2 regions of the Streptomyces sp. NPDC051578 genome follow, and region 1 is predicted to be linked to the other one. Evidence: riboswitches for the same ligand, from Rfam matches in the RefSeq annotation. Region 1 holds a riboswitch; the other holds the start of a gene.
The links. Region 1 has a riboswitch for glycine ahead of gcvP (aminomethyl-transferring glycine dehydrogenase). Riboswitches for the same ligand answer to the same signal wherever they lie in the genome.

Region 1 (14,090 bases):
TGCTCGGCATCCGCATCTTCTCCAACGCGGCGGCCATCCGCCGGCACGTGTTCCGGGCGTGAGGCCGATGAGTACGAATGGAACCCCTGAGGGCACCCCTCCCGAGGAACCGAACGTTCCGGAGCAGCCTCTTGTAGGGGGGACACCCGCACCGGCCGGGGACCCGGAGCAGAGCGGCCGCCGGCGGCTGGTGGCGGGCCTGTGGCCACCGAGGCTGAGCCGGGCGCAACTGGTCGTCGCGTTGCTGCTGTTCGTCCTCGGGCTGGGCCTGGCCATCCAGGTGCGGTCCAACAGCGACTCCAGTGCTCCGCTGCGCGGTGCCCGCCAGGAGGACCTCGTACGGATCCTCGACGAGCTGGACGGGCGCACCAAGCGGCTGGAGGACGAGAAGCAGAAGCTGGAGGACCAGCGCAAGGAGCTGGAGAGCAGCTCCAACCAGGCGGAGGAGGCGCGCAAGCAGACCGTGGAGAAGGAACGCCAACTGGGCATCCTGGCCGGTACCGTGGCCGCACAGGGCCCGGGCATCACGCTGCGGATCACCGACCCCAAGGGCCAGGTGCAGTCCGATCAGCTGTTGGACACCCTCCAGGAGCTGCGGGCGGCCGGCGCCGAGGCGATCCAGATCAACGGCGTGCGGGTGGTGGCGAGCTCATTCTTCTCGGACGAGGGAGGTGGGGTCGCGATCGACGGTAAGAAGATCACACAGCCCTACGAGTTCAGGGTGATCGGCAAGCCCCAGGACTTGGAGCCGGCGCTCAACATCCCCGGCGGCGTGGTGCAGACGCTGGAGAAGGAGCAGGCCACTGCCGGCGTCACACGGTCGGCCAAGATCGTCGTGGACGCCTTGCGAGCTGCGAAGCAGCCTGACTACGCTCGGTCGTCATCGTCGTGAGGCGGGGCGGAATGTGGAGCGGCTCACGTGGGCGGATGCCTGCGGGGGGTCGACGCGCCGAAGTCGCGGTGCGTGGTGGAAACTGTCTGGTGGTTACGGACGTTGTGAGAATGTCCGGGTCGGCAGGTGTGTGCATGCGGAGTTCGTCCTGCCCCACGGGCGGGTCTGTTTCGGTCAAGGGGAATCGCCCGTGAAGTTGTTTGAGAAGTTGTTCGGCAAGAAGAACCGCGAGGAGAGCGGTGCTCGGCACCGTGCGGGGCACGGGGACGCGGAGGCCCAGGGTGAGCGGCCCCTCTTCCGGGACGAGGTCGGGCCCGGGGGTGACATTCCGGGCGCTTCGGGCGCGTCGTCTGTTGACCCCGCCGGTTCCGGACGCATAGGTTTCGGTGATCCGTCAACCTCAAGTGCGGGTGGAGGGTTTGCCTCCGACCCCTATGCCACCAATGCCTCCGCGGGGCAGCCGCGGCGCGAGGAGCCGTCCATGTCGGCCGAGCAGGTTTGCAGCAGGTGTGGCCACCGCAGCGATGCGGCGAGCCGGTTCTGCTCCAACTGCGGGGCGCCGCTGCGGGCGGGTCTGACGCCGGAGCGTGCCTCGGAGACCACGTCCACCATCTCGATCTCGGGCCTGGAGGCCTACGAGGCCGAGGTGGCGGGGCACGCGCCGTCCTCCCTTTCCCCCGAGGCCCAGGCCGCGGTGGAAGCCCTGCCCCCGGGTTCCGCCTTGCTGATCGTGCGGCGCGGCCCCAACTCCGGCAGCCGCTTCCTGCTGGACGGGGAACTGACCACGGCGGGCCGGCACCCGCAGAGCGACATCTTCCTGGACGACGTCACCGTCTCCAGGCGGCACGTCGAGTTCCGCAGGAGCCAGGACGGCGGGTTCACCGTCTCCGACGTGGGCAGTCTCAACGGCACGTACGTCAACCGTGAGCCGATCGACTCGGTCGCCCTGCACAACGGCGACGAGGTGCAGATCGGCAAGTACCGGCTGGTCTTCTACGCGAGCCTGCGGGGCATCTGACCCTCCCCGGGACGCCTCTTCGGCCGAGGCCGGGGAAGTGCCCCCCGGGGAACCGACAGGGAAGGTCCCATGCTGCGTACCCCGTCCGGCGGTGCCGCGAAGAACGGCACCGCCGGGGCCGCCGGGCGGCTGGTGAGCATCGGCACGGTGCTGACCATGCTGCGCGACGAGTTCCCCGACGTCACCATCTCGAAGATCCGCTTCCTGGAGGCGGAAGGCCTGGTCGAACCCAGACGCACACCTTCCGGATACCGCAAGTTCAGCACCGACGACGTCGAACGGCTGAGCCGGATCCTGCGTCTGCAGCGGGACCACTACCTGCCGCTGAAAGTCATCCGGGAGCAGCTCGACGCACTCGACCGCGGAGAGCAGATCCGTATCCCGGCCCCCACGGCGCCCCGTGACCCGGGCGGCGCGACCGGAACCACCGGACCCGCGGCCGTGTACGGCGAGGTGGGCCGGGAGAGGCCGCCCGCGGCCCGGGTGGGGCGGGCGGAGCTGCTCGCCGCCACGGAGGTGGACGAGGAGCAGTTGGCAGAGTGGGAGTCGTACGGACTCCTCGGCGAGGCGCCGGACGGCGGGTTCGACGCCGAGGCGGTCACTGTGGCCCGGCTGATCGCCGATCTCGGCCGTTTCGGGCTGGAGCCCCGGCACCTGCGGGCGATGAAGGCGGCGGCGGACCGCGAGGCCGGACTGGTGGAGCAGGTCGTCTCCCCCTTGCGGCGGCACCGCAACCCGCAGACCAGGGCCCATGCCGAGGCCACTATGAAAGAGCTGGCGGGACTCTCGGTCCGGCTGCACGAGGCGCTCGTGCAGACCGCACTCGGGGTCCGTCTGCGTTGACCGGAAAGAGCCCGACTACCCAAACCGGTCGGGCACGTCCTAGGGTTGCTGTGTGAACGAGCTCGACGTTGTGGGTGTCCGGGTGGAAATGCCCTCGAACCAACCGATCGTGCTCCTGCGTGAAGTGGGAGGCGACCGGTACCTCCCCATCTGGATCGGTCCGGGGGAGGCGACCGCCATTGCCTTCGCGCAGCAGGGGATGGCACCTGCCCGGCCGCTGACGCACGACCTGTTCAAGGACGTGCTGGAGGCGGTCGGTGAGGAGCTCACCGAGGTCCGGATCACGGATCTGCGGGAGGGCGTCTTCTACGCGGAGCTGGTCTTCGCGAGCGGGGTCGAGGTGAGCGCGCGGCCTTCGGACGCCATAGCACTGGCCCTGCGGACGGGGACGCCGATCTACGGCAGTGACGGCGTGCTGGACGACGCCGGCATCGCCATTCCGGACGAGCAGGAGGACGAGGTGGAGAAGTTCCGCGAGTTCCTCGACCAGATCTCGCCCGAGGACTTCGGCACCGGCCCGCAGTGAGGCGGCGGACAAGCCGCCCACCTGGGACATTCTGCCCATTCGGTAACCCTTTCCCCGATATGGGGCACGGGAAACCACTCTCAGGGTGATTATCACTCGGCGTGCCGAGTGTGGCGATCGTTGACGCACCCCTGGTGACTGCCTACCTTCGAGGTGGGCAGGTCAAGGACGGAGGGTCGGCGTGAGCATCACGGGCGACGGCATGACCGGGGGCACCCCCGCACGGAGTGACGGTGGGCCGTACCCGCTGCACGGCGGTGCGGCGGGCAGTGCGCGCCGTCAGCCGGACCCGGCGCCGGCCGCACCGGCCGGCGGGGCCCCGGCGCCCGAGCAGGTCGGCTACCGCGGACCGACGGCGTGCGCCGCGGCGGGCATCACGTACCGCCAGCTCGACTACTGGGCGCGGACGGGCCTGGTGGAGCCGAGCGTGCGCCCCGCCTACGGCTCGGGGACGCAGCGGCTCTACAGCTTCCGCGACGTGGTGGTCCTCAAGATCGTCAAACGCTTCCTCGACACCGGGGTCGCGCTGCAGAACATCCGTACCGCGGTGCAGCACCTGCGCGACCGCGGTTTCTCGGACCTGGAGCGCATGACCCTGATGAGCGACGGCGCCACCGTCTACGAGTGCACCTCGCCGGACCAGGTCGTCAGCCTGCTCCAGGGCGGGCAGGGCGTCTTCGGCATCGCGGTGGGCGTGGTCTGGCGGGACGTGGAGAACGCGCTGTCACAGCTGCACGGGGAACGGATCGACACCGGCGAGACGCTGGTCCGCCCCAACCCGAGGGACGAACTGGCCGCGCGCCGCAACCGGGCCGTCTGACGCGCCGCGCGCCGCCGGGGCGCCGGACGGCGTTGTCAGTGGCGTAGGGCAGCATCGGAGCCGTGAGAGCCGCGCCGACCATCCTCCACCTGGACATGGACGCCTTCTACGCCGCCGTGGAGCAGGCGTCGAAGCCGAGCCTGCGCGGAAAGCCGGTGATCGTCGGCGGCCTCGGGCCGCGCGGGGTGGTCGCCACCGCCTCCTACGAGGCCAGGCGCTTCGGGGTGCATTCGGCGATGCCGACGGCGCAGGCCAGGCGGCTGTGCCCGAACGGCGCGTACCTGATCCCCCGCTTCACCCTGTACCGCGAGGTCAGCGAGACCGTCATGGCCCTGCTGCGGGCGCTGTCACCCCTGGTGGAGCCACTCAGCCTCGACGAGGCCTTCGTGGACCTGGAGGCGGGCGGCGTCGCCTTCGACTCGGCTACCGCTCGCGCCACGGGGGAGCGGCTGCGGGCCGACATCATGGCCGCCACCGGGCTCAGCGGCTCCGTGGGGCTGGCCGGCTCCAAGATGCTGGCCAAGGTCGCCTCGGAGGAGGCCAAACCCGCCGGGCTGCTGCTCATCGAGCCCGGGACGGAGCGGGAACTGCTCGCGCCGATGTCGGTACGGACCCTGCCGGGCGTCGGGCCGGCCACCGGGGAACACCTGCGGCGGGCCGGGATCACCACGGTGGGGGACCTGGCCGAGGCCGGGGAGGACGAACTGGTCCGGATGGTGGGGCGGGCCCACGGCGCGGGGCTGTACCGGATGGCGCTGGGTCTGGACGACCGGCCCGTGGTCGCCGAGCGGGACGCGAAGTCGGTGTCCGTGGAGGACACCTTCGACGTGGACCTGCACGACCGGGTGCGGATCCGGTACGAGGTCCAGCGGCTCGCCGACCGCTGTGTGGGACGGCTGCGCGGCTCGGGCCACTCCGGGCGGACCATCGTGCTCAAGGTGCGGCGCTACGACTTCTCGACGCTGACCCGCTCGGAGACGCTGCGGGGCCCGACCGACGACCCGGTGGTGGTGCGGGAGGCGGCCCAGCGGCTGCTGGAGGCCGTGGACACCACGGGCGGGGTGCGGCTGCTGGGCGTCGGGGTGACGGGGCTGGCCGACTACACGCAGGAGGACCTGTTCGCCCAGGCCGATGCCCTGGCCGACGCGCTGGCCGCGCAGGCCGCGCAGGAGGGCCCGGAAGGCGGCCCGGCGCAGGCCGGTGAGGCCGAGGGGCCGGGCGGGGCGCAGGAGCCCGGCGTGACCGCCGCGGCGGCCTCAGCGCCCTCGCCGGTCACCGGCGGCGCGGACGAGCCCGAACCGGCCGCCGGGCGCCGCTGGCCGGCCGGCAGTGACGTCAGACATGCGGTCTACGGCCCCGGCTGGGTCCAGGGCAGCGGGATCGGCCGGGTGACGGTGCGCTTCGAGCGCCCCGGATCGGCGCCGGGGCGCGTGCGCACCTTCCGGCTGGACGACCCCGAACTGGAGCCTTCCGATCCGCTGCCGCTCGTGGGGGAGGAGGGGACGCCGGACGGTCCCTAGTGCGGTGGACCTTTCCGGTCGCAGCACTAGCCTTCGCCGGCCAGGCTGCCGAAGTCCCGGGGCTGCGCAGGGGGCTGGGGGCGCTGGAAGTCCGTCGGGAGGGTCACGTCAAGGCCGTAGTGGTGGTAGAGCTGGAGTTCCTGCTCCGGGGAGAGGTGGCGGCCGACCCCGAAGTCCGGGGCGTCCTTGATCAGGGAGCGTTCGAAGGGCACCCGGAGGGTGTCGTCGACCACCTCGCTGGGCTCCAGCGGAACGAAGGCGTCCCGGCTGAACAAGCCGGTCCGGACGGCGGCCCACTCGGGTACGCCGGTGGCATCGTCGAGGTAGACCTCGTCCACGGTGCCGATCTTGGCGCCATTGCGGTCGAACGCCTTGCGGCCGATGAGACTGCGGGGATCGATGTCGGTCTGCACGGTCCGGTCCCTCCAAGTGGTCGCAACTGTTCCGTAATGACTCGTAATGACTACAGAAGGGCAAATCCGCGGCGGGGGCCACTTGAGGGAGCTTCCAGATCCTCGCTGGTAGGCTGAGTGATGGCTGTTGACCCTGTGCGGGAGAGTCCTCCGAGTGAGCACGACGGAGGCGCCGAAGGAGCAAATCCTCCCCGGAATCTCTCAGGCATACGTACCGCACGTGACGAGGCCACTCTGGAAAGCAGGGGTGGGTACCGGGCGCGCAGTACCGGTTCCCCTCCTCACCGACGGTGAAAGCCGGAGGCCGCGGACATCCCCGCGACTCCGGTGAAGCTCTCAGGTTGAGATGACAGAGGGGGAGGCCGTCCGGGTGCCCGCGCCGTGGTGCCCCTCGCAGGTCGTACGACCAGGAGGCCTCCGTACATGACCGCCAACCGCATTCCGCTCTCTCAGCTGGAGCGAGGCATCCCCTTCGAGCAGCGCCACATCGGCCCGGATGCCGAGGCGCAGGCCAAGATGCTCGCCCAGGTGGGCTACGGCTCCCTGGACGAGCTCACCGCCGCCGCGGTACCGGATGTGATCAAGACCGCGGCCGCGCTGAACCTCCCCGAGGCGCGGACCGAGGCCGAGGTGCTGGCCGAGCTGCGCTCGCTCGCCGACCGCAACCAGGTTCTGTCCCCCATGATCGGCCTGGGTTACTACGGCACGTTCACCCCGCCGGTGATCCTGCGCAACGTCATGGAGAACCCGGCCTGGTACACGGCCTACACCCCGTACCAGCCGGAGATCTCGCAGGGGCGCCTGGAGGCGCTGCTGAACTTCCAGACCGTCGTCGCCGACCTGACGGGCCTGCCGACCTCGGGCGCCTCCCTGCTCGACGAGGGCACCGCGGCCGCCGAGGCCATGTCGCTGGCCCGCCGCGTCGGCAAGGTCAAGGGCGGTGTCTTCCTGATCGACGCCGACGCGCTGCCCCAGACCATCGCCGTGATCGAGACGCGCGCCGAGCCGATCGGGGTCGAGGTCGTCGTCGCGGACCTGTCCGAGGGCATCCCGGCCGAGATCGCCGAGCGCGGCGTCTTCGGTGTGCTGCTCCAGTACCCCGGCGCCTCCGGTGCCGTGCGGGAGATCAAGCCGGTCATCGACCAGGCGCACGAGCTCGGCGCGATCGTCACCGTCTCCGCGGACCTCCTCGCGCTGACCCTGCTGGTCTCCCCGGGCGAGCTGGGCGCCGACATCGCGGTGGGCACCACGCAGCGCTTCGGCGTCCCGATGGGCTTCGGCGGACCGCACGCCGGCTACATGGCCGTCCAGGCCAAGCACGCCCGCTCGCTGCCCGGCCGCCTCGTCGGTGTCTCCGTCGACGCGGACGGCAACAAGGCGTACCGCCTCGCGCTCCAGACCCGCGAGCAGCACATCCGCCGTGAGAAGGCCACCAGCAACATCTGCACCGCGCAGGTGCTGCTCGCCGTCATGGCCGGGATGTACGCCGTCTACCACGGCCCGGACGGCCTGCGCACGATCGCCCGCCGCACCCACCGCTACGCCGCCCTGCTCGCCGCCGGCCTGACGGCCGGCGGGGTCGAGGTCGTGCACGGCGCGTACTTCGACACCGTCACCGCCCGGGTTCCCGGACGGGCCGCCGAGGTCGTGGCCGCCGCCCGCGAAGGCGGGGTGAACCTCTATCAGGCCGACGCCGACCTCGTCTCCATCGCCTGTGACGAGACGACGCTGCGCGCCGACATCGAGGCCGTCTGGGCCGCCTTCGGCGTCACGGCGGACATCGAGGCGCTGGACGCCACGACCGGGGACACGCTGCCCGAGGGCTTGCTGCGCTCGGACGCCTACCTGACGCACCCGGTGTTCCACCAGCACCGCAGCGAGACCGCCATGCTGCGCTACCTGCGCAAGCTCGCGGACAAGGACTACGCCCTGGACCGGGGCATGATCCCGCTGGGCTCCTGCACGATGAAGCTCAACGCGACCACCGAGATGGAGCCGGTGACCTGGCCCGAGTTCGGCCAGCTGCACCCCTTCGCCCCGGTGGAGCAGGCGGAGGGCTACCTCACGCTCATCACCGAGCTGGAGGAACGTCTCTGCGAGGTCACCGGCTACGACAAGGTCTCGATCCAGCCCAACGCCGGCTCCCAGGGTGAGCTCGCCGGTCTGCTGGCCGTGCGCGCCTACCACCGCGCGAACGGCGACGAGCAGCGCACCGTCTGCCTCATCCCGTCCTCGGCGCACGGCACGAACGCGGCCAGCGCCGTGATGGCCGGCATGAAGGTCGTCGTCGTCAAGACCGCCGACGACGGCGAGGTGGACGCGGACGACCTGCGCGCCAAGATCGAGCAGTACCGCGACGAGCTCGCCGTCCTGATGATCACCTACCCCTCGACGCACGGTGTCTTCGAGGAGCACGTCGCCGACATCTGCGCCCAGGTGCACGAGGCCGGCGGCCAGGTCTACGTGGACGGCGCCAACCTCAACGCCCTGGTGGGTCTGGCCAAGCCGGGCCACTTCGGCGGCGACGTCTCGCACCTGAACCTGCACAAGACCTTCTGCATCCCGCACGGCGGCGGCGGTCCGGGCGTCGGCCCGGTCGGTGTCCGGGCGCACCTCGCGCCGTACCTGCCCAACCACCCGCTCCAGCCGACCGCCGGCCCCGAGACGGGCGTCGGCCCGATCTCCGCGGCGCCCTGGGGCTCGGCCGGCATCCTGCCGATCTCGTGGTCCTACGTCCGCCTCATGGGCGGCGAGGGTCTCAAGCGCGCCACCCAGGTGGCGGTGCTCGGCGCCAACTACATCGCCAAGCGTCTGGAGCCGCACTACCCGGTGCTCTACACGGGCCCCGGCAACCTGGTCGCGCACGAGTGCATCATCGACCTGCGTCCGCTGTCGAAGGCGACGGGCGTGAGCGTGGACGACATCGCCAAGCGTCTGATCGACTACGGCTTCCACGCGCCGACGATGTCCTTTCCGGTGGCCGGCACGCTCATGATCGAGCCGACGGAGTCCGAGGACCTCGCCGAGATCGACCGGTTCTGCGACGCGATGATCGCCATCCGCGGCGAGATCGAGCGGGTCGCGGGCGGCGAGTGGCCGGTGGACGACAACCCGCTGGCCAACTCCCCGCACACCGCGGCGGCGCTCGGCGGCGAGTGGAACCACCCGTACAGCCGCGACGAGGCCGTCTTCCCCGGCGGGGTCACCGCGGCCGAGAAGTACTGGCCGCCGGTGCGCCGGATCGACGGCGCCTTCGGCGACCGGAACCTGGTGTGCTCCTGCCCGCCGCTGGACGAGTACGACGCCTGAGCCGTCCTCCCGTAGACGGATGACGTAGCAGGGGGCCGGTCCCGGAGCGCATGCTCCGGGACCGGCCCCCTCCTCGTGAGCGAGCCGTCTACGCGACCGCGAGCGGGCGGTGCGGGGCGATGATCTGGCCGTCCGGCAGCAGCTCACCGGTGTCCTCGAAGAGCAGGACGCCGTTGCACAGCAGGCTCCAGCCCTGTTCCGGGTGGTTGGCCACCGGGCGCGCGGCCTCCCGGTCGGCGGACTCTGATGACGGGCAGGCAGGCTGGTGCTGGCACATGGATGCGTTCTTTCGCTGCGGTGTGGTCTGCGTGCTACGGCTCGATGTGTGTTTCATGGCCGTCCCCCTGGTTTCATCCCCGCACCAGCGGGGAGCGTGTCGTCAGTCTTCCCCCATGACGGCTGCTTCGCAGGGATTTCCCGGCAGCTGTCCTCATAGATTGATGACGCATCACTCGTGCGGGCGGTTCAGCCAACTCCCGTGCCAATCGGGGTGGTTCCCCGCTGGCCCAAGCGGGCTAGGCCGCATGGGCCACTCGGGCCATGCCGGTCGGTCCGTGCAGGTCAGGCCGCCGGAGCGGCCACCGGCGGCGGTGTCGGAGGCGCCGTGCGCCGCAGTCGGTGGGTCAGTACGGGCAGCAGTTCGGACACGGTGTGCGGCCGGTACGGGGCGATCCCCGGCGGGGCCGGCGCCAGGGGCACCAGCAGGTCGGCGGCGGCCGGCAGCCCGGCGGACGGGTCGGCGTTCACGGCTCCGTGCAGCCACAGCGTCAGCATGTACAGCTCCGGTACGGACAGCAGCCTGGGCTGGTAGCCCTGGCCCAGCGACTCCGCCTGCCGCAGCGCGCGTTCGGTCGCCGCGACGTAGGGGCCTTCGAAGAAGTGCGAGAAGGCCCAGCCGTCCGGGGTGAGGCGCGTGTCGGCGGCCGCGACGAACCGGTCGCCGCTGCGGATCAGGAACCGCCAGCCCGTCAGCCGCGTGCGGGGCGGCCTGCCGCCGGGCACCAGCGCCGAGGCGTGCAGCCGGTCGAGGACGTGGACCGGGAGCGGAAGTTCGGCGGTGACCGGCCCTTGCAGGGCGCGCAGGGAAGGAGTGTGTGCCTCGTTGACGGCGGTGGGGGAACCGAGTGCCGCGAGGACGCTGCGCAGGGCGGGCGCGGGAGCCGGAGGGACATGCAGCGGCATGGTGGGTCGCCTCTCACTTGGGAGACCGGTGCTACGGGGGAAGGTGCGGACGGCGCTGTCGCATTCTGGGGTCAGAGGTGGGCTGTGGGGCAATGGCCGCGCGCCAACTCTCTGCCTCGTTTGCGGAGTTTATACGACATGTGTTCACGCAATGTTTCGGCTAGCTGTCCCGGCTATTGCCGACAAGGCGATTACCGGTCCCGCTGACCTGACATGCATGCCGGTTGCACACGGACATGCAGCGCTGACCTCGGAGGTTACCGGACGGGGGCTCGGCTGGAAAGCACCGGTTATCCGGAATGGGCAAAGTCAACGCGGAATTTGCTCAGGCGTACTTGCCGGATGAATGTGCCGAAGCGCCGTTCGCGCCAAACCGGCGCGCGCTCGCGGCCACGCGCGCCCCCTCGGCGTTAGCGATCATTCCGCTGGGGCATCATCGACCGTAACGCCCGCCTGCATGCTGTGGGCCGGGCCACTTGAGGAGGGACACCTCGATGGGGGAGAAGGTCGTGGCAGGCGGATTCGACCTGTCCGATCGGCAGCGGTATCGGAGGAAGCTGCGGGAGTGCCTGGAGGGCCTGGAGCGACTTCTGGCAGAGCAGAGGTTCGATCGCCCGAAGAACATGATGGGGCTGGAGATCGAATTGAATCTCGCGGGTGCCGACGGGTTGCCGAAAATGGTGAATGCCCAGGTCCTGGAACGGATAGCGAGCCCCGATTTCCAGACCGAGCTCGGAATGTTCAACCTGGAGGTCAACGTCCTCCCGCACCGCCTGGAGGGCCGCGTTTTCGACCAGCTCGCCGAGGAACTGAGCGCCGGACTGCACTACGCCCACCGGCAGGCCGCGGAGATCGACGCGGGCGTGGTGATGATCGGGATCCTGCCCACCGTCTCCCGGGCCGACCTGGCCCTGGCCAACCTTTCGGCGGTGGACCGCTACTCGCTGTTGAACGAGCAGATCCTGATGATGCGCGGCGAGGACTTCACCCTCGACATCGAGGGGGTCGAGCGGGTCACCTGGACCACCGGCTCGATCGTTCCGGAAGCCGCCTGCACCTCCGTGCAGTTGCACTTGCAGGTCACCCCGGCCCGGTTCGCGGACGTGTGGAACGCGGCGCAGGCGGTGGCGGCCGTACAGATAGCCGTCGGGGCCAACTCCCCGTTCCTGTTCGGCCGGGAGCTGTGGCGCGAGTCCCGGCCGCCGCTGTTCACGCAGGCCACCGACACCCGGCCGCCCGAGCTCCAGGCGCAGGGCGTGCGGCCGCGCACCTGGTTCGGGGAGCGATGGGTGGAGTCGGCCTACGAACTCTTCGCCGAGAACGTCCGTTACTTCCCCGCGCTGCTGCCGATCTGTGACGAGGAGGAGCCGCTGCGGGTCCTGGCCGAGGGCGGGGTGCCGAGCCTCCAGGAGCTGGTCCTGCACAACGGCACCGTCTACCGGTGGAACCGCCCCGTGTACGGGGTCGCCGACGGGGTGCCGCACCTGCGGGTGGAGAACCGGGTGCTGCCGGCCGGGCCGACGGTCGCCGACGTCGTGGCCAACGCGGCCTTCTACTACGGCCTCGTGCGGACGCTCGCGGACGAACCGCGTCCGGTGTGGACCCGGCTCCCCTTCGCCGAGGCGGAGGCCAACTTCGACGCGGCCTGCCGGTACGGGATCGACGCCCGGCTGCACTGGCCCCGCCGGGGCCGGGGCGCGGGCCTGGCGAGCGTGCCGGCGGTGCGCCTGGTGCTGGACGAGCTGCTGCCGATGGCCGCGGCGGGCCTGGACGCCTGGGGGATCGCCCCCGCCGACCGGGACCGCTGCCTCGGGATCATCGAAGAGCGCTGCCGGCGCCGGGTGAACGGGGCGACCTGGCAGGTCGACACCTACCACCAGGCGCTCGCGGGCGGTCTGGAACGCGACGCCGCGCTGGCCGCGACCACACGGCGGTACACCGAGCTGATGCACCGGGGCGACCCGGTGCACACCTGGCCGGTCGGGCTGCCGGAGCGGGAGGTGGACGCCCCGGCGGCGATCGGCCGCTGACCCGCCGGGTCCGGTGCGTGCCCGGCCGCGCCCAGGAGGCAGTATGGGGGTGGCGGACAACGGGACGGCGGGACGGGAGTCGCACGTGCGGGTGGAGCCGGAGCCGGTGGCCGAGGACCGGCGGGAGGACCGCCGCGGGTACCTGCGGACCGAGACGCTGCTGGTGCTCGCGCTCTCGCTGGGCGCGAGCGCGGTCTCGGCGCTGATCAGTTTCATCGGCTCGCTCACCAAGCCGGGTGGCCTCAAGGACCAGGCCGCCACGCTCAACGGCTCCTACGCGCCGGGCCGCCCGTGGCTGGACCTGGCGTGGCAGCTGTTCGGGATCGCGACCGCGCTGGTTCCCGTCCTGCTCGTCGCCCACCTGCTGACCCGCGAAGGGGCACCGGGGCTGCGGGCGCTCGGTTTCGACCGCACCCGCCCCGGCCGGGACCTGGGCCGGGGGGTGCTCGTCGCGGCCGGGATCGGCAGCGCGGGGCTGGCCTTCTACCTGGCGTCGCGGGCCGCCGGTTTCAACCTGACGGTGGTGCCCGAGGCGCTGCCCGACGTGTGGTGGAAGTTCCCGGTGCTGATCCTCTCCGCCGTGCAGAACGCGGTGGTGGAGGAGGTCATCGTGCTGGCCTACCTGCTGCGGCGGCTGGACGGGCTCGGCTGGTCCCCGACGGCGGCGCTGCTGGCCAGCTCGGTGCTGCGGGGCTCCTACCACCTGTACCAGGGCGTCGGCGGCTTCGTCGGCAACATGGTGATGGGCGTCGTCTTCGTCCTGGCCTACCGCCGTTGGGGCCGGGTGGCTCCGCTGGTCGTCGCCCACGCGCTGCTCGACATCGTGGCCTTCGGCGGGTACGCCCTGCTGGCGGGTCACGTCTCCTGGCTGCCGACTCCCTGACGGGTCAGGGGCGGGTGCGCAACTCGCCGTCCAGCACCGTGACGGTGCCGCCGGTCAGGTGCGTGCGGTTGCCGGCGAGCCGGACGGCCACCAGGCCGGTGCGCTTCCCGCCCTGGAGCCCCACGAGTTCGGTGCGGCCCAGCCGGGCGGCCCAGAACGGGGCGAGCGCGGTGTGGGCGCTCCCGGTGACGGGGTCCTCGTCAATGCCGACGGCGGGGAAGAAGCCCCGGGAGACGAAGTCGTACCCGCGGGCGGGATCCTCGGCGGCCGCGGTGACGATCACCCCGCGGCGGGCGTAGGCGCGCAGGGCGGCGTGGTCGGGGGTGAGCTCCCGTACCGCCCGCTCGTCGGCCAGTTCCACCACCAGGTCGCCGATGTGGGCGGAGGTGTCGTGGACGGACAGGACCGCGGCGCCCAGGGCGCGCCCCACCTCGGCGGGGGCCTCGACGGGAGTCAGCGAGGAGGTCGGGAAGTCCATCGTGATCCGGCCGTCGTCGCCGGCCAGTGCCGTCAGCACGCCGCTGCGCGTGCCGAAGCGGACCAGGCCGTTCGCGAGGCCGCTCGTCGCGAGGACGTGGGCCGTGGCGAGAGTGGCGTGGCCGCACATGTCGACCTCGGTGGCCGGTGTGAACCAGCGCAGCGCCCAGTCCGCTT
Region 2 (14,090 bases), on a different contig from region 1:
GGAGGTATCCGCCGTTGACCGCGCTGATGATCGTCCAGCCGGCGGAGAGCTCCGTGTCGTACACGCCGGCCTCGCCCGCTCGGGGGGCGATGGCGGTGTCGCGGTCGAACTCGCTGTCTCCGATGGCTGCCTGGGCCGCTGTGTGTGACATGAGGCGAAGGTACACCCGTAAGCTACTAAGCGGTAGCTTTGCTCTGCTACGGCAAGGTCACGGCTCTTCGGTCACGGCCGAGCGGCGGTTCCAGGCCAGCGGCGCCCGCCAGTGGTAGCGGATCGCGAGGAGTCTGAGCACGAAGGCGGTCACGATGGCGACGCCCGTGGTGAATCCGTTCAGCACCTCGAAGCCGATGAACAGGGCCACCATCGAGGCGCCGACCACGGCCGGGACCGCGTACATCTCCCGGTCGCGCAGCAGCGACGGCACCCCGCCCGCGAGGACGTCGCGCATGACGCCGCCGCCGACCGCCGTCGCCACGCCCAGCGCGGCCGACGCGGTGAGGCCGAGTCCGTACTCGTAGGCCTTCGTCGTGCCCGACACGCAGAACAGTCCGAGCCCGGCGGCGTCGCAGACGTTGATCGCGCGGTTGATCCGCTGGACCTCGGGGTGCAGGAAGAAGACGATCGCGGCGGCGACCAGCGGGGTCAGGAAGAAGCTGAGCTCGCCGAACGCGGCCGGCGGGACGGCGCCGATCACCAGGTCGCGCAGCAGCCCACCGCCGAGGGCGGTGACGAGCGCGAGCACACAGATGCCGAAGACGTCGAAGTTCTTGCGGACGGCGAGCAGCGCGCCGGCGGTGGCGAAGACGAAAATGCCCGCGAGGTCCAGGGCGTGCTGGATACCGGGCGGGAAGAGATCGTGGGACACGCCCCCATTGTGCGGGCTGGCGGCGGCGGCCCCGGCACGCCCCCGCCGCGGCGGGACGGCGGCCCGGCACCGGGGCCCCCGGGCGCGTCCGCCCCGGGACCCCGGGCAACAGCCAGTGCTGTGGCCGGGAAGGTTTGCCGGGTCGCGGTGTTCGGTGCGGTGCATCGCAAGGCGAAGGGCCACGTACCACCGTGGTCCGACAACGCGCAGAGGTGCCGTGCCGGGCGCCGCGACCCGGTGGACCTTTCCGGTCACAGCACTAGACGGTCGGCGTCTCCACCGCTTCCGCCGCGCCCGGCAGGGCCTTGTCCCCCGGCGCCTGGTCGGGGGCGTTCTCCGGGTGGTGGCAGGCGACCTGGTGCCCGGTCTTGAGGGCGACCAGCGGCGGCTCCTGCGTGGTGCACAGCTCCGTCGCCTTCCAGCAGCGGGTGTGGAAGCGGCAGCCGCTCGGCGGCGAGATGGGGGACGGCACGTCGCCCTTGAGCAGGATGCGGCCGCTCTTCGCGCCGCGCCGCCTCGGGTCCGGCACCGGCACGGCCGACATCAGCGCGGTCGTGTACGGGTGCATCGGCGCCTCGTACAGCGACTTGCGGTCCGCCAGCTCCACGATCTTGCCGAGGTACATCACCGCGATCCGGTCGGAGACGTGCCGGATGACCGACAGGTCGTGCGCGATGATCACGTAGGTCAGGCCCAGTTCCTCCTGGAGGTCGTCCAGCAGGTTCACCACCTGGGCCTGGATCGACACGTCGAGCGCCGACACCGGCTCGTCCGCGACGACGAGCTTCGGCTTGAGGGCCAGCGCCCGGGCGATGCCGATGCGCTGGCGCTGACCGCCGGAGAACTCGTGCGGGTAGCGGTTGTAGTGCTCGGGGTTGAGGCCCACCAGCGAGAGCAACCGCTGCACCTCCGCCTTGACTCCGCCCTCGGGGGTGACCTTCTGGAGCTTGAACGGCGCTCCGACGATCGTGCCGACGGTGTGGCGCGGGTTCAGCGAACCGTACGGGTCCTGGAAGATCATCTGGACGTCGCGGCGCAGCGGCCGCATGCCGGCCACGCCGAGGTGGGTGATGTCCTGGCCCTCGAACTCGACCTTCCCGCTGCTCGGTTCGAGCAGCCGCGTGATCAGCCGGCCCATCGTGGACTTGCCACAGCCGGACTCGCCGACGATGCCGAGGGTCTCCCCCCGGCGGACGTCGAAGTCGATGCCGTCGACGGCCTTGACCGCCGCGGTCTGGCGGCGCAGCAGCCCCTTGTTGATGGGGAAGTGCTTGACCAGTCCGGTCACCTTGAGGAGCGGCTCCTCGGCGGGGGCGGCGGAGGTCACGGAGGCCGCGGATGCCGCCGGGACATCGGAGGCCCCGGGCTCACCCGTCTTGTTCATGTCGGTCACAGCTTCGGCGCAATCTCTTCGGTCCAGATCCGGGTCCGCTCCGCCTGCGACATGTGGCAGGCGGACCAGTGCCGGCTGTCGTCCTGGGTCAGCTCGGGGCGCTGGGTGCGGGTGATGCCGCCCTTGGGTACGTCGGCGTACGGGCACCGGGGGTTGAAGGCGCAGCCGCTCGGGATGTTGATGAGGCTGGGCGGGGAGCCCTTGACCGGGATCAGCCGCTCGGTCTGGTCGCGGTCGATGCGCGGCATCGAGCCGAGCAGGCCCCAGGTGTAGGGGTGGCGGGGCTCGTAGAAGACCTTCTCGGCGGTGCCGCGCTCGACGCACCGGCCGCCGTACATCACGAGGATGTCGTCGGCCATCTCGGCGACCACGCCGAGGTCGTGCGTGATCATGATGACGGCGGAGCCGAACTCCTTCTGGAGGTCCCGGATCAGGTCCAGGATCTGCGCCTGGACGGTGACGTCCAGGGCGGTCGTGGGCTCGTCCGCGATGAGCAGTTCGGGGTTGTTCACCAGCGCCATCGCGATCATCGCGCGCTGGCGCATGCCGCCGGAGAACTCGTGGGGGTACGCGTCCACGCGCCGGTGGGGCTCCGGGATGCCGACGCGGTCGAGCATCTCGACGGCCCGGGTGCGGGCCGCCTTCTTGTCGACGTCGTTGTGGGTCCGGTACGCCTCGACGATCTGCTTGCCGACCGTGTAGTACGGGTGCATCGCGGACAGCGGGTCCTGGAAGACCATCGCCATCTTGCGGCCGCGGAGCCTGCGCACGTGGTCGGCGTCGGCCCGGACGAGGTCCTCGCCGTCGAGCATGACCTCGCCGGAGATGTGCGGGCGGCTGCGGGCCTGGCCGGTGCGGTGCAGGCCCATGATGGCCAGCGAGGTGACCGACTTGCCGGAGCCGGACTCGCCGACGATGCCGAGCGTCTTGCCGCGGTCGAGGTCGAAGGAGAGCCCGTCGACGGACTTGACCAGTCCGTCGTCGGTCGGGAAGTGGACCTGAAGGTCGCGTACGGACAGGAAGGACGCCGCCGAGGCACGGGACTCGGGCCCCGCCTGCTCGGGCACGAACACGGGTCCGCCGGAGGTGGAGGGGTTGTCGGTCACGTCAGCCTCACGCGCGGGTCGATGACGGCGTACAGCAGGTCCACGATCAGGTTGGCCACGACCACGAACAGCGCGGCGAGCAGGGTCACGCCCATGATGACGGGGAGGTCGCCCTGGCTGATGGCGGCGACGGCCGCCGTCCCCAGGCCCTGGAAGTTGAAGGTCGTCTCGGTGAGCACGGCGCCGCCGAGGAGGCCGCCGAGGTCGAGGCCGAACATCGTGACGACCGGGGTGAGCGTCGAGCGCAGGGCGTGCTTGCGGATGACCACGCCCTCCTTGAGGCCCTTGGCGCGGGCCGTGCGGATGTAGTCCTCGCCGAGGACCTCCAGCATGGTGGCGCGGGTGATGCGGGCGTAGGTGGCGGCGAAGAGGAAGGCCAGGGTGACCCAGGGGAGGATCAGGCTGTTGAGCCAGGCCAGTGGATCCTCGGTCAGGGGTTTGTAGTTGGACACGTCCAGCCAGCCGAGGCCGTAGACGAAGATCGCGGGGGCCACCATGCCGGTGAAAAAGATGGGCAGGGAGACGCCGGCGAGGGCTCCGACCATCACGGTCCGGTCGATGGCGGTCCTGCGTTTGAGCGCGGAGACCACCCCGGTCGCCACACCGGCGATCACCCAGATCACGGCCGCGCCGAGGGCGAGCGAGAGGGTGACCGGCATGCGGTCGAGCATGGTCTCCCAGACGGGGGCCTCGCTCTTGAAGGAGTAGCCGAAGCACGGTGCGGCGCAGTGCGTGACCTCGGTGCCGGAGTCGTAGTCGCGGCCGGCGAAGACGCCCTTGAGGAACAGCCAGTACTGCTCGGAGATGGGCTTGTCGAAGCCCATCTTCACGCGGATGCCGGCCAGGGCGGTCGGATTGGTCTCACGGCCCGCGTACATGAGTGCGGGATCGCTGCCGGTCAGTTTCGGGACCGCGAAGAAGATGCCGAAGGTGACCACGGAGACCACCAGCAGCGTGGCGGCGACGTTGAACAGCCGCCGTATGAGGTAGACGAGCACTGCAGTCGGCCGCCCGGGGCGGGCGGCTGCCGCCCCTCGTGGGGACGGCAGCCGCCGCCTGCGGCCTTCACCTGCCCTTCGGACTAGCGCACGTGCGGTGAAGGCACTTACTTACGTACTTGCTGACCAGCTGGTGGAGGTGACTACTTGGCGACGCCGATGACCGCGAGGTCGATCTTGCCCATGGAGTCGTTGAAGTAGACGTTCGTCAGCCGCGGGTTGTGGTAGACCAGCGCCTTGTCGAAGTTGATCGGCAGGTAGAGCGCCTTCTCCATGACCTTCTTGTTGATGTCCGTGTAGAACGGCGCGGCGGCTTCCGGCGTGGCGGCGGCGGCGGCCTTGTCGAACAGCCCGTTGACCTCGGGGTCGTCGAGCATCGTGTAGTTGTTGTTGCCGGTCTGGGCGATGAACGAACCGTCGACCAGCGGCTGGAGGAAGCCCGCGCCGGAGTTGTAGTCGGCGCCCCAGCCCATCACGATGATCCCGTAGTTCTTCTTCTTCACGTTCTCGGGCGAACCGATGGTGGAGGAGGAGAGCTTGCCGTCGTACTGGTCGATCGTCGCCTTGATGCCGACCTTGGCGAGCGCGGCCTGGAGGGACTCGGCGGACTTGACCTCGGGGGCCTTGTTGTTGCGGACCGCGATGGTGGTCTCGAACCCGTCGGGCTTGCCGCACGCCTTGAGGGCGGCCTTCGCCTTGTCCTCCTGCGGCTTGCCCGCCGTCAGGTTCCACGGGTCGTAGGACTTGTCGGCGCCGGGGACACCGGGCGGCAGCATGTTCGCGCCGAGGTCACCGCTGGTCGGGCCGCCGCGGGCGTTCTGGAGCGACTTCGGGTCGGCCGCGTAGATGACGGCCTTGCGGCACTCGATGTTGTCGAACGGCGCGACCGTCTGCGGGAAGGCGAAGTAGCGGATGTAGCCCGTGAACGGGTTGTCCGCGTTCTTCTTGAGGTTCGCGTCCTTGAGGATCTTGTTCTTCGCGGCCTGCTGGACACCGGTGCCGTCGACGGCGAGGTCGATGTCGCCGGAGAGCAGACGCTGGTCCATGTCGTCCGGGTTGGTGGTGACCGTGAAGGTGACCTTGTCCGGCAGACCCTTGCGGACCGTGTCGGTCTTCGGGTCCCAGTTCTCGTTGCGGACGAAGGTCGCGCCCTTGCCGGAGGCGAAGCTCTCGACCTTGTACGGGCCCGTGGAGACCGGCTTGTTGGTGTACGTGGCACCCGAGTCCTTGCCCGCCGGGACGGGCGAGGAGGACGGCATGGCGAGCAGGTACTTGAAGTCGGAGTTCGCGCTCGCCAGGTTGAAGACGATCGTGTGGTCGTCCGGCGTCTGGACGGACTTGAGGCCCATCTTGTCGGGGTCGGTGTCCTTGTACGGCCCCGGGTACTTCTGGCCCTGGTCGAGCTGGTCGATCAGGTAGGTCGGACCGCCGGCCAGCACGTCCTGCGCGAAGACGCGCTCGATGCCGTACTTGAAGTCCTTCGAGGTGATCGGCGCGCCGTCCTCGAACTTCACCCCGTCCTTGATCTTGACGGTGTACGTCTTCCCGTCGTTGCTCAGGACCGGCTCGCCGTCGGCGAGGTCCGGGACGAGCTTGGTGCCCGCGGCACCCGGCTTGCTGTCGTACGCGTAGAGCTGGCGTATGAAGAGGCGCTGCATGTTCCACACGAAGCCGTAGTAGGCGCGCGCCGGGTCGAGGAAGTCGACGTCCTGGGGGGACCAGAGCTTGAGCTCGCCGCCCTTGGCGTCCGAGGCGTTCACGACGCCGGTGGCAGCACCGCTGTAGCCCTTGTCGCCCTTGTCGCCGTCGGCGGCCTTCTTGGTGTCGTCGCCACCGCACGCGGCGGTCAGCGACAGGGCGGCGATCACGGCGGTGATCGCGAGTGCCTGCTTTCTGCGGATCACGGTTGTCCAACCTCCATAGGTGGGTGAATCGAAAGAGCGGTTCAGCTGCCCTTGGGGTCGAGTGCGTCGCGCAGCCCGTCCCCGAAGAGGTTGAACGCCAGGACGGTGATGAAGATCGTGATACCGGGAACCACCATGTACATGGGGTCGTCCTGGTAGATGGGGATGGCGTCGGACAGCATCTTTCCCCAGGAGGCGGTGGGCGGTTTGACGCCGGCACCGAGGAAGCTGAGGGCCGCTTCCGTCAGGATGTTGGTCGGGATGATCAGCGTCGAGTAGACGAGGATCGGCGCGACCAGGTTCGGCAGCAGCTCCTTGATCAGGATGTAGCCGCGGCCCGCGCCGAGGCTGCGTGCCGCCTCGACGTACTCGCGCTCCCGCAGGGACATCGTCTGGCCCCGGACGATGCGGCCGATGTAGGGCCAGCCGAAGAAGCCGATCACGACGATCAGCACCGCCATGCGGACGCTCGAACCCTCCATCCCCAGAAGGCTGTTGGGTACGACGGAGACGAGCGCGATGGTGAAGAGCAGCTGCGGGAAGGCCAGCAGCAGGTCCATCAGGCGGCTGATGACGCCGTCGACCCAGCCGCCGAGGAACCCGGCGAGCGCGCCGAGCAGGCTGCCGATGACGACCGAGACGAAGGCGGCCAGGAAGGCCACGATCAGGGAGATGCGGGCGCCGTAGAGGATCCGGCTGAACACGTCGCGGCCGTTGGTGGGCTCGACGCCCAGCAGGAAGTCGGAACTGGCCCCGCCGAACGAGCCGATCGGCGTGCCGAGGTCGGGATCGATCAAGTCCTCGTGGAACTCGTTGGGCGGGTGGCCCAGCAGGCTCACGATCTGCGGCGCGAAGACCGCCACCAGGATCAGGAAGATCACGACCACGCCGCCGGTCAGCGCGACCTTGTCGCGCTTGAGCCGCATCCATGCGATGCGGCCGGGCGAGCGGCCTTCGATGGCCTTGGCAGGGACGTCGGCTACGGACACGGGTGCGGGCGTCTCCGCGCTCGTGTCATGCAGTGGTGCCGTCATCGTGGTGGGGACCCCTCTCGGCCGACGGGTGTGCCGGCCCATGCCCGCCGCTGTGGCGGCGTTGGTGCGGAGTGGCGCTCGGAGTGCGTGGGACACGCTGAACGCGTGTGAAGTGCAGGAAGTGCGAAACGTGCGGGAAGTGCTGCGGTGAAACGCGGTGTGCGAATGCAGGTGCCGATCACGTGCCGAACCGCGTCCTGGAGGACTGACCGGCTCTTGGGTGGGGAGTCTTCATCGGGCGCTCGACCAGCCGCCAGACCCGCAGTTGAATGGATGCGCAACCGTGATCTGACGCCCTGATTCCCGTTATCCGGACTTCACTCCCACCTGAGCGGAGCAAGACCGTCCGTTCGGTACGCAAACGGGCATCTCGCCCAACTCGCAAGAGTGCTGCGCCTTTTGGGCGTACAACAGCGGCGAAACCAGGACAAGACGAAGGCCGCCGGGAACCGTGGGGGCCGGCGGCCTCGAAATGGCCGGTATTGGCTGTCTCAAAACATGAGCACGTTCCGGAAGGCTGGATTCCGGTGCTGGACTCGTACGAAGGGACCGGTGGGAGGGGCTAGTAGGAAGGGGCCTGGCCCTCGCGGTCGTAGAAGGGACGGGTCTGCGACCGCAGCCACATCGCCACCGGGTCGTGCTCGTCGGCGAGCGCGACGGTGCACACCGGGACGCCCTCCGGGACCGCCCCGACCGACTGCCGCATCATCTCCCGTACGGATTCCAGCGCGGGCGCGGAGGCGTCGTACAGGTCCAGCCCCACCGCCAGGTAAGCCGACCCCAGCGAGGGCTGGACCCAGGCGCGGCGGAGCGAGCGGACGGCGGGCGTGCGGTGCGCGTGCTGGGTCAGCAGCCCGTAGAACTGCGGGAGCTCCAGGGCGGGCTCGGACAGCCGCAGCGGGCCGGCCGGCATCCGGTCGAGGCCGGTGGCGATGCGGCGCAGGTCCGCCCAGGGCAGGCCGAGGCCGCCGCCCTGGGCGTGGGGGTTGAGCCACAGGCCCCAGCGGTCCGGGTACAGGGCGCAGGCGATGTCCCGGCCGGTGACCACCTCGTAGCCGCGGTTCCATCCGCTGGCGGCCAGCTCCTGCGGGGAGGTCACGCAGGGCGCGTAGCCGAGGCCGTCGACCTCCATGCCGCCGTACTGGGCGTCCGGGGAGCCCGGTCGCCCCTGCCAGAGCAGCATCCACAGGCGGCCCTCGGCGAGGGCGTGCAGCAGCGACTCGTAGCTCTCATAGCGCCCGGGAGTCACCTGGCGCAGCATGTGCTCGACCTGACCGGCCGCGGCCGTGCCTGACGCACTCACCCGGTACCCCTCTTCGTCCGCCGTCATCCACGCGTAGGCCCCCAGCTTAAGCGGCCCTACGGGAGGTAGAAGGGGCGTACGCGCTCACGGATGTAGTCGACCACCGGGTCCTGGGCGGCGTCGAGGAGGATCAACTGCACGGGCCAGGGCGGCGGTACGCGGGTGAGGGCCCGCCCCAGGGCCTCCAGCGGGGCACTGCGCGCCTGCGGGTCCCATCCCGCCAGCCGGACACCGATGTACAGCTGCGGCGCCCCGCCCTCGACGCTGGCGAGGCAGCGGTGGGCGGCGGTGACCACGCCGAGGGCGCGGAACTCGTCGGCGGCGGCGGTGAGGAAGTCGACCGGGTCGTCCTGCCAGTCGGGCTCGAAGAGCCGGACGCGGCCGCCGGTGGCGGGGCCGTCGAGGGGGGTGCGGCCGCTGCGGCAGAGCTCCGCGACGGCGGGCGGGGGGAGCGGGACGCCGACGGCGCCCTCGGGGTTGAGGGCGATGCCGAGCTGAGGGGGCAGACCGCGGGCGAACTCGACGGCGGGGGCGACGGCGAAGTCCATGGCGGGGCCGGCGCAGACGCGGAACTGGGCCTCGGAGGTGTAGACGGGGACGTAGGCGTCGCCGCCGATGAGCATGGTCGGGAGGGCGAGGGAGGCGTGCGTGGGGCTCCCGCCGGAGGGCAGCGGCACCCAGACCTGGCTGCGGCCGAGCACCTCCAGGATCCGCGGCCCGGCGTCCGCCTGCCCCAGGGCTGCGCCGAGCACCTGCTCCAGCTCGTTCTCGGGCCACCCGCTGCCGTGCATCCGCCGCCTCCTCGCTCCGCGCTACCCCGCAGACCCTAATCCGTCCCGCCCCCGCCCCGAACCCCGGCCCTCGCCTGCCGGCTCCGCCAATTCAGCCTCGCCGGCGTTTGAGGCGCGGGGTCTGGGGCGGAGCCCCAGGGAGCCCGGCTCCGCCGGGCGCCGGGCTCCGCCCGGACCCGCGCCCCAGGCTCCCCCTGCTACCGCTGGGAGGTGCCCCCACGGGGCTGGGCGTGTCCGGCGGGGCGGGATGGTGCCGGCGGGGGCTGGGGTTGGCCGGCAGCCACGTAACGGCAGGGGCAGCCGCTGGGGCTGGCAGCCGCGCGCCTCGGCGCGGATGGTCGGCCGCTGGGACCGAACGGTGCGGCCCCGGGGCGGGGTGGTCAGCCGAGGGGGCGGGAGTGCGGCCCCGGTCCGGGGGTCAGGGGAAGGTGATGCGGGTGACCGCGGCAGCGGAGGGGCGGTCGAGGAGGGTCGTCGTCGCGCAGCCCGGAGGGGGGTGGCCGGCTTCCGCGGAGCGCAGCAGGCGGGTCACCGCCGCACGGTGGCGGGCGAAGGCGTACGCCGACACCCGCCGCCCCCGCTCCGCCTGGCCCGCCAGCGCCTCCTCGGCGGTGGTGTCCAGCAGCACCAGGTGCAGCGCCCGGCCCCGCCGCCGTGCCGCCGCCGCCAGCAGGCCCCGCACCCACGCCTGGCTGCCGCAGTCGTGCACCACCGCCGAAGCCCCCGACCGCAGGGTCCGCCACAGCCCCCAGTAGTGGGCCAGACGGACCAGCGGCCGGTACACCGCATACGGCACGGCCCCCGGCATCCGCCGCTCCCACCGCTCCCGCGTGTCCTGCGAGTCGATCACCACGGCCCCGGCGGCCCGCTTGATCAGCGTGCTCTTGCCCCCGCCGGGCAGACCGGACACCACCACGACGTCCCCTTCGGCGAAGCAGAGCCGCGGCCCCCGCACCCCGGCCCCGCGCAGGTCCCGGACCCGCCCCGGCTGCACCACCGCCGGCGGCCCCGGCACCGACACGTCCGTACGCCGCTGCGCCGGAACCCCCTCAAGGGTCCCCGTCAAAGCCGGCACTCCGAACCTCCGCACTGTGATCGCCTCCCCCGTCTCTGCCCACTGAATGTAAAGGGACGGTAATCCGCCCCACCCGGTTCCGCCGCCCCGTTCCGTCGCCCTGTTCCGCCCCACCCGGTTCCGCCCTGCTCAAGCCCCGCTAGGCCCGGCCCGGACTTTCGGGCCCGCCCGCCCACACCCGCCCGCCTCGTGCAATGATGTGCGCCATCTGGACACCAACTGCATACCGGCCGCTTGAATCCGCGCGGGAGAGTCCCGGCAGGCCGCAAGGCCATGCCCGGGCGCCGAAGGAGCAAGTTCCTCCCTTGAATCTCTCAGGCCCCGTACCGCGTGGATGAGGCAGATCTGAAAAGCGGGCTGCTCGACAGCTCCACCCAAGGTGCAAGCCGATGACGCACCCGCCCGGCGCGGGAACTCTCGGCGAACCTCTCAGGTTCCGATGACAGATGGGGAGGATCGTCCTCGTCATGTCATGCCCTGGGACCCGGGAGCCACACCCATGAGCACTGCCCCCCGCCTGACCGCGCTCGACGCGCTGCACCGCTCGCTCGGTGCGACCATGACCGACTTCGCGGGCTGGGACATGCCGCTGCGCTACGCCAGTGAGCGCGACGAGCACAACGCCGTACGCACGAAGGCCGGCCTCTTCGACCTGTCCCACATGGGCGAGATCACCCTGACCGGCCCCGAGGCCGTCAAGGCGCTGGACTACGCCCTGGTCGGCAACATCTCCACCGTCGGCGTCGGCCGCGCCCGCTACACGCACATCTGCCAGGAGGACGGCGGGATCGTCGACGACCTGATCGTCTACCGCCTGGGCGAGACCGAGTACATGGTCGTCGCGAACGCCTCCAACGCGCAGACCGTCCTGGACGCCCTGACCGAGCGCGCCGCCGGCTTCGACACCGAGGTCCGCGACGACCGTGACGCGTACGCGCTGATCGCCGTCCAGGGCCCGGAGTCCCCGGGGATCCTCGCCTCCCTCACCGACGCCGACCTGGACGGCCTCAAGTACTACGCGGGCCTGCCCGGCACCGTCGCCGGCGTCCCCGCGCTGATCGCGCGTACCGGCTACACCGGTGAGGACGGCTTCGAGCTGTTCGTCGCGCCCGAGCACGCCGTGGAGCTGTGGCAGGCGCTGACGAAGGCCGGCGAGGGCGTCGGCCTGGTCCCGGCCGGCCTGTCCTGCCGCGACACGCTGCGCCTGGAGGCGGGCATGCCGCTGTACGGGCACGAGCTGACCACCTCGCTGACCCCGTTCGACGCGGGTCTGGGCCGGGTCGTGAAGTTCGAGAAGGAGGGCGACTTCGTCGGCCGCCGGGCGCTGGAGGCGGCCGCCGAGCGCGCCGCCTCCAACCCGCCCCGCAAGCTGGTCGGCCTGATCGCCGAGGGCCGCCGGGTCCCGCGCGCCGGCTTCCCGGTGGTCGCCGGAGGCAAGGTCATCGGCGAGGTCACCTCGGGCGCCCCGTCGCCGACGCTGGGCAAGCCGATCGCCATGGCGTACGTGGACGCGGCGCACGCCGCGCCCGGCACCTCCGGCGTCGGCGTGGACATTCGCGGTACGCATGAGCCGTACGAGGTCGTGGCCCTGCCGTTCTACAAGCGGCAGAAGTAGTCCGCCCCTGCCCGTACAGCGCCACCGCCGCACGGAGCTCCGCACGGAGGTCCGTACGGCGCTGTCCCAGTACCCAAGACCACTGTTCGTATCCACTCCCCCGCATCCAGGAGAATCAGGTCATGAGCAACCCCCAGCAGCTGCGTTTCAGCAAGGAGCACGAGTGGCTGTCGGCCGCCGAGGACGGCGTCTCGACGGTCGGCATCACGGAGTTCGCGGCCAACGCGCTCGGTGACGTCGTCTACGCCCAGCTCCCCGAGGTCGGCGACACGGTGACGGCGGGCGAGACCTGCGGCGAGCTGGAGTCGACCAAGTCGGTCAGCGACCTGTACTCCCCCGTCACCGGTGAGGTCGTCGCGGCCAACCAGGACGTCGTGGACGACCCCTCGCTGGTGAACTCGGCTCCGTTCGAGGGCGGCTGGCTCTTCAAGGTGCGCGTCACGGAGGAGCCGGCCGACCTGCTCTCCGATGCCGAGTACGCCAAGCTCACCGCCGGTAACTGACCCCAGGGGATCCTGATGTCCGTACTGAACACCCCGCTCCACGAGCTCGACCCCGACGTCGCCGCCGCCGTCGACGCCGAGCTCGTCCGCCAGCAGTCGACCCTGGAAATGATCGCGTCGGAGAACTTCGCTCCGGTCGCCGTCATGGAGGCCCAGGGCTCGGTCCTGACCAACAAGTACGCCGAGGGCTACCCCGGCCGCCGCTACTACGGCGGCTGCGAGCACGTCGACGTGGTCGAGCAGATCGCGATCGACCGGATCAAGGCCCTGTTCGGCGCCGAGGCCGCGAACGTCCAGCCGCACTCGGGTGCGCAGGCGAACGCCGCCGCGATGTTCGCGCTGCTCAAGCCGGGCGACACGATCATGGGCCTGAACCTGGCCCACGGCGGTCACCTGACCCACGGCATGAAGATCAACTTCTCCGGCAAGCTCTACAACGTGGTCCCGTACCACGTGGACGAGACCGGCCAGGTCGACATGGCCGAGGTCGAGCGCCTTGCCAAGGAGTCCAAGCCGCAGCTGATCGTCGCCGGCTGGTCCGCGTACCCGCGCCAGCTGGACTTCGCCGCCTTCCGCCGCATCGCGGACGAGGTCGGCGCGTACCTGATGGTCGACATGGCGCACTTCGCCGGCCTGGTCGCCGCGGGTCTGCACCCGAACCCGGTGCCGCACGCCCACGTCGTCACCACCACCACGCACAAGACCCTCGGCGGTCCCCGCGGCGGTGTCATCCTGTCGACGCAGGAGCTGGCGAAGAAGATCAACTCCGCGGTCTTCCCCGGTCAGCAGGGTGGCCCGCTGGAGCACGTGATCGCCGCCAAGGCCGTCTCCTTCAAGGTCGCCGCGTCGCCCGAGTTCAAGGAGCGCCAGGAGCGCACCCTGGAGGGCGCCCGGATCCTGGCCGCGCGCCTGGTCCAGGACGACGTCAAGGCCGTGGGCGTGGACGTCCTGACCGGCGGCACCGACGTGCACCTGGTCCTGGTCGACCTGCGCAACTCGGAGCTGGACGGCCAGCAGGCCGAGGACCGCCTCCACGAGGTCGGCATCACGGTCAACCGCAACGCCATCCCGAACGACCCGCGGCCTCCGATGGTCACCTCGGGCCTGCGGATCGGTACGCCGGCCCTGGCCACGCGCGGTTTCGACGCCGAGGCCTTCACCGAGGTCGCCGAGATCATCGCGCAGGCGCTCAAGCCGGCGTACGAGGCCGAGGCCCTCAAGGCGCGCGTCTCCGCGCTCGCGGCGAAGTTCCCGCTGTACCCGACGCTCTGACGCGGCCGGGCGGGGCCCGGTGCCTGTTCCCACAGGCCCGGGCCCCTTTTTCACGCCCGCCCCGCCGGTGGACGGCCGGGAATGTGAGCCGACGCACACCCCGGCTTCCCCTGGTGGCCCCGTCCGGCAGGCGGGTCGTTCACCTCGCCGCGTTAAGCTCGACCGTCGGACAAAATCCGAACAAACCTCCCTGATCACCTCCGGCTGATCAAACCCGCTCTCCTGTGCCCC

Region 2: it holds a riboswitch for glycine, as region 1 does, so the genes downstream of both, gcvT (glycine cleavage system aminomethyltransferase GcvT) here and gcvP (aminomethyl-transferring glycine dehydrogenase) in region 1, are expected to answer to the same signal.

The regions. Positions count from the first base shown of each region.
Region 1 covers NZ_JBITDH010000009.1:175,113-189,202, reverse strand. Annotated here, with positions in the region: gene ACIA6C_RS28900 (small basic family protein) at 1-62, shown strand, start outside; gene ACIA6C_RS28895 (DUF881 domain-containing protein) at 68-892, shown strand; gene ACIA6C_RS28890 (FHA domain-containing protein) at 975-1,910, shown strand; gene ACIA6C_RS28885 (MerR family transcriptional regulator) at 1,980-2,753, shown strand; gene ACIA6C_RS28880 (bifunctional nuclease family protein) at 2,806-3,279, shown strand; gene ACIA6C_RS28875 (MerR family transcriptional regulator) at 3,482-4,099, shown strand; gene ACIA6C_RS28870 (DNA polymerase IV) at 4,162-5,619, shown strand; gene ACIA6C_RS28865 (PRC-barrel domain-containing protein) at 5,646-6,032, opposite strand; glycine riboswitch at 6,161-6,259, shown strand; gene gcvP (aminomethyl-transferring glycine dehydrogenase) at 6,456-9,341, shown strand; gene ACIA6C_RS28855 (DUF5999 family protein) at 9,430-9,618, opposite strand; gene ACIA6C_RS28850 (hypothetical protein) at 9,903-10,523, opposite strand; gene ACIA6C_RS28845 (glutamate-cysteine ligase family protein) at 11,018-12,553, shown strand; gene ACIA6C_RS28840 (type II CAAX endopeptidase family protein) at 12,597-13,436, shown strand; gene ACIA6C_RS28835 (PhzF family phenazine biosynthesis protein) at 13,441-14,090, opposite strand, start outside.
Region 2 covers NZ_JBITDH010000001.1:1,349,673-1,363,762, forward strand. Annotated here, with positions in the region: gene ACIA6C_RS05975 (thioesterase family protein) at 1-151, opposite strand, end outside; gene ACIA6C_RS05980 (trimeric intracellular cation channel family protein) at 209-865, opposite strand; gene ACIA6C_RS05985 (ABC transporter ATP-binding protein) at 1,125-2,258, opposite strand; gene ACIA6C_RS05990 (ABC transporter ATP-binding protein) at 2,255-3,331, opposite strand; gene ACIA6C_RS05995 (ABC transporter permease) at 3,361-4,362, opposite strand; gene ACIA6C_RS06000 (ABC transporter substrate-binding protein) at 4,506-6,266, opposite strand; gene ACIA6C_RS06005 (ABC transporter permease) at 6,308-7,300, opposite strand; gene ACIA6C_RS06010 (enhanced serine sensitivity protein SseB C-terminal domain-containing protein) at 7,863-8,603, opposite strand; gene ACIA6C_RS06015 (enhanced serine sensitivity protein SseB) at 8,660-9,394, opposite strand; gene ACIA6C_RS06020 (AAA family ATPase) at 9,813-10,460, opposite strand; glycine riboswitch at 10,705-10,808, shown strand; gene gcvT (glycine cleavage system aminomethyltransferase GcvT) at 10,969-12,084, shown strand; gene gcvH (glycine cleavage system protein GcvH) at 12,207-12,587, shown strand; gene glyA (serine hydroxymethyltransferase) at 12,603-13,859, shown strand.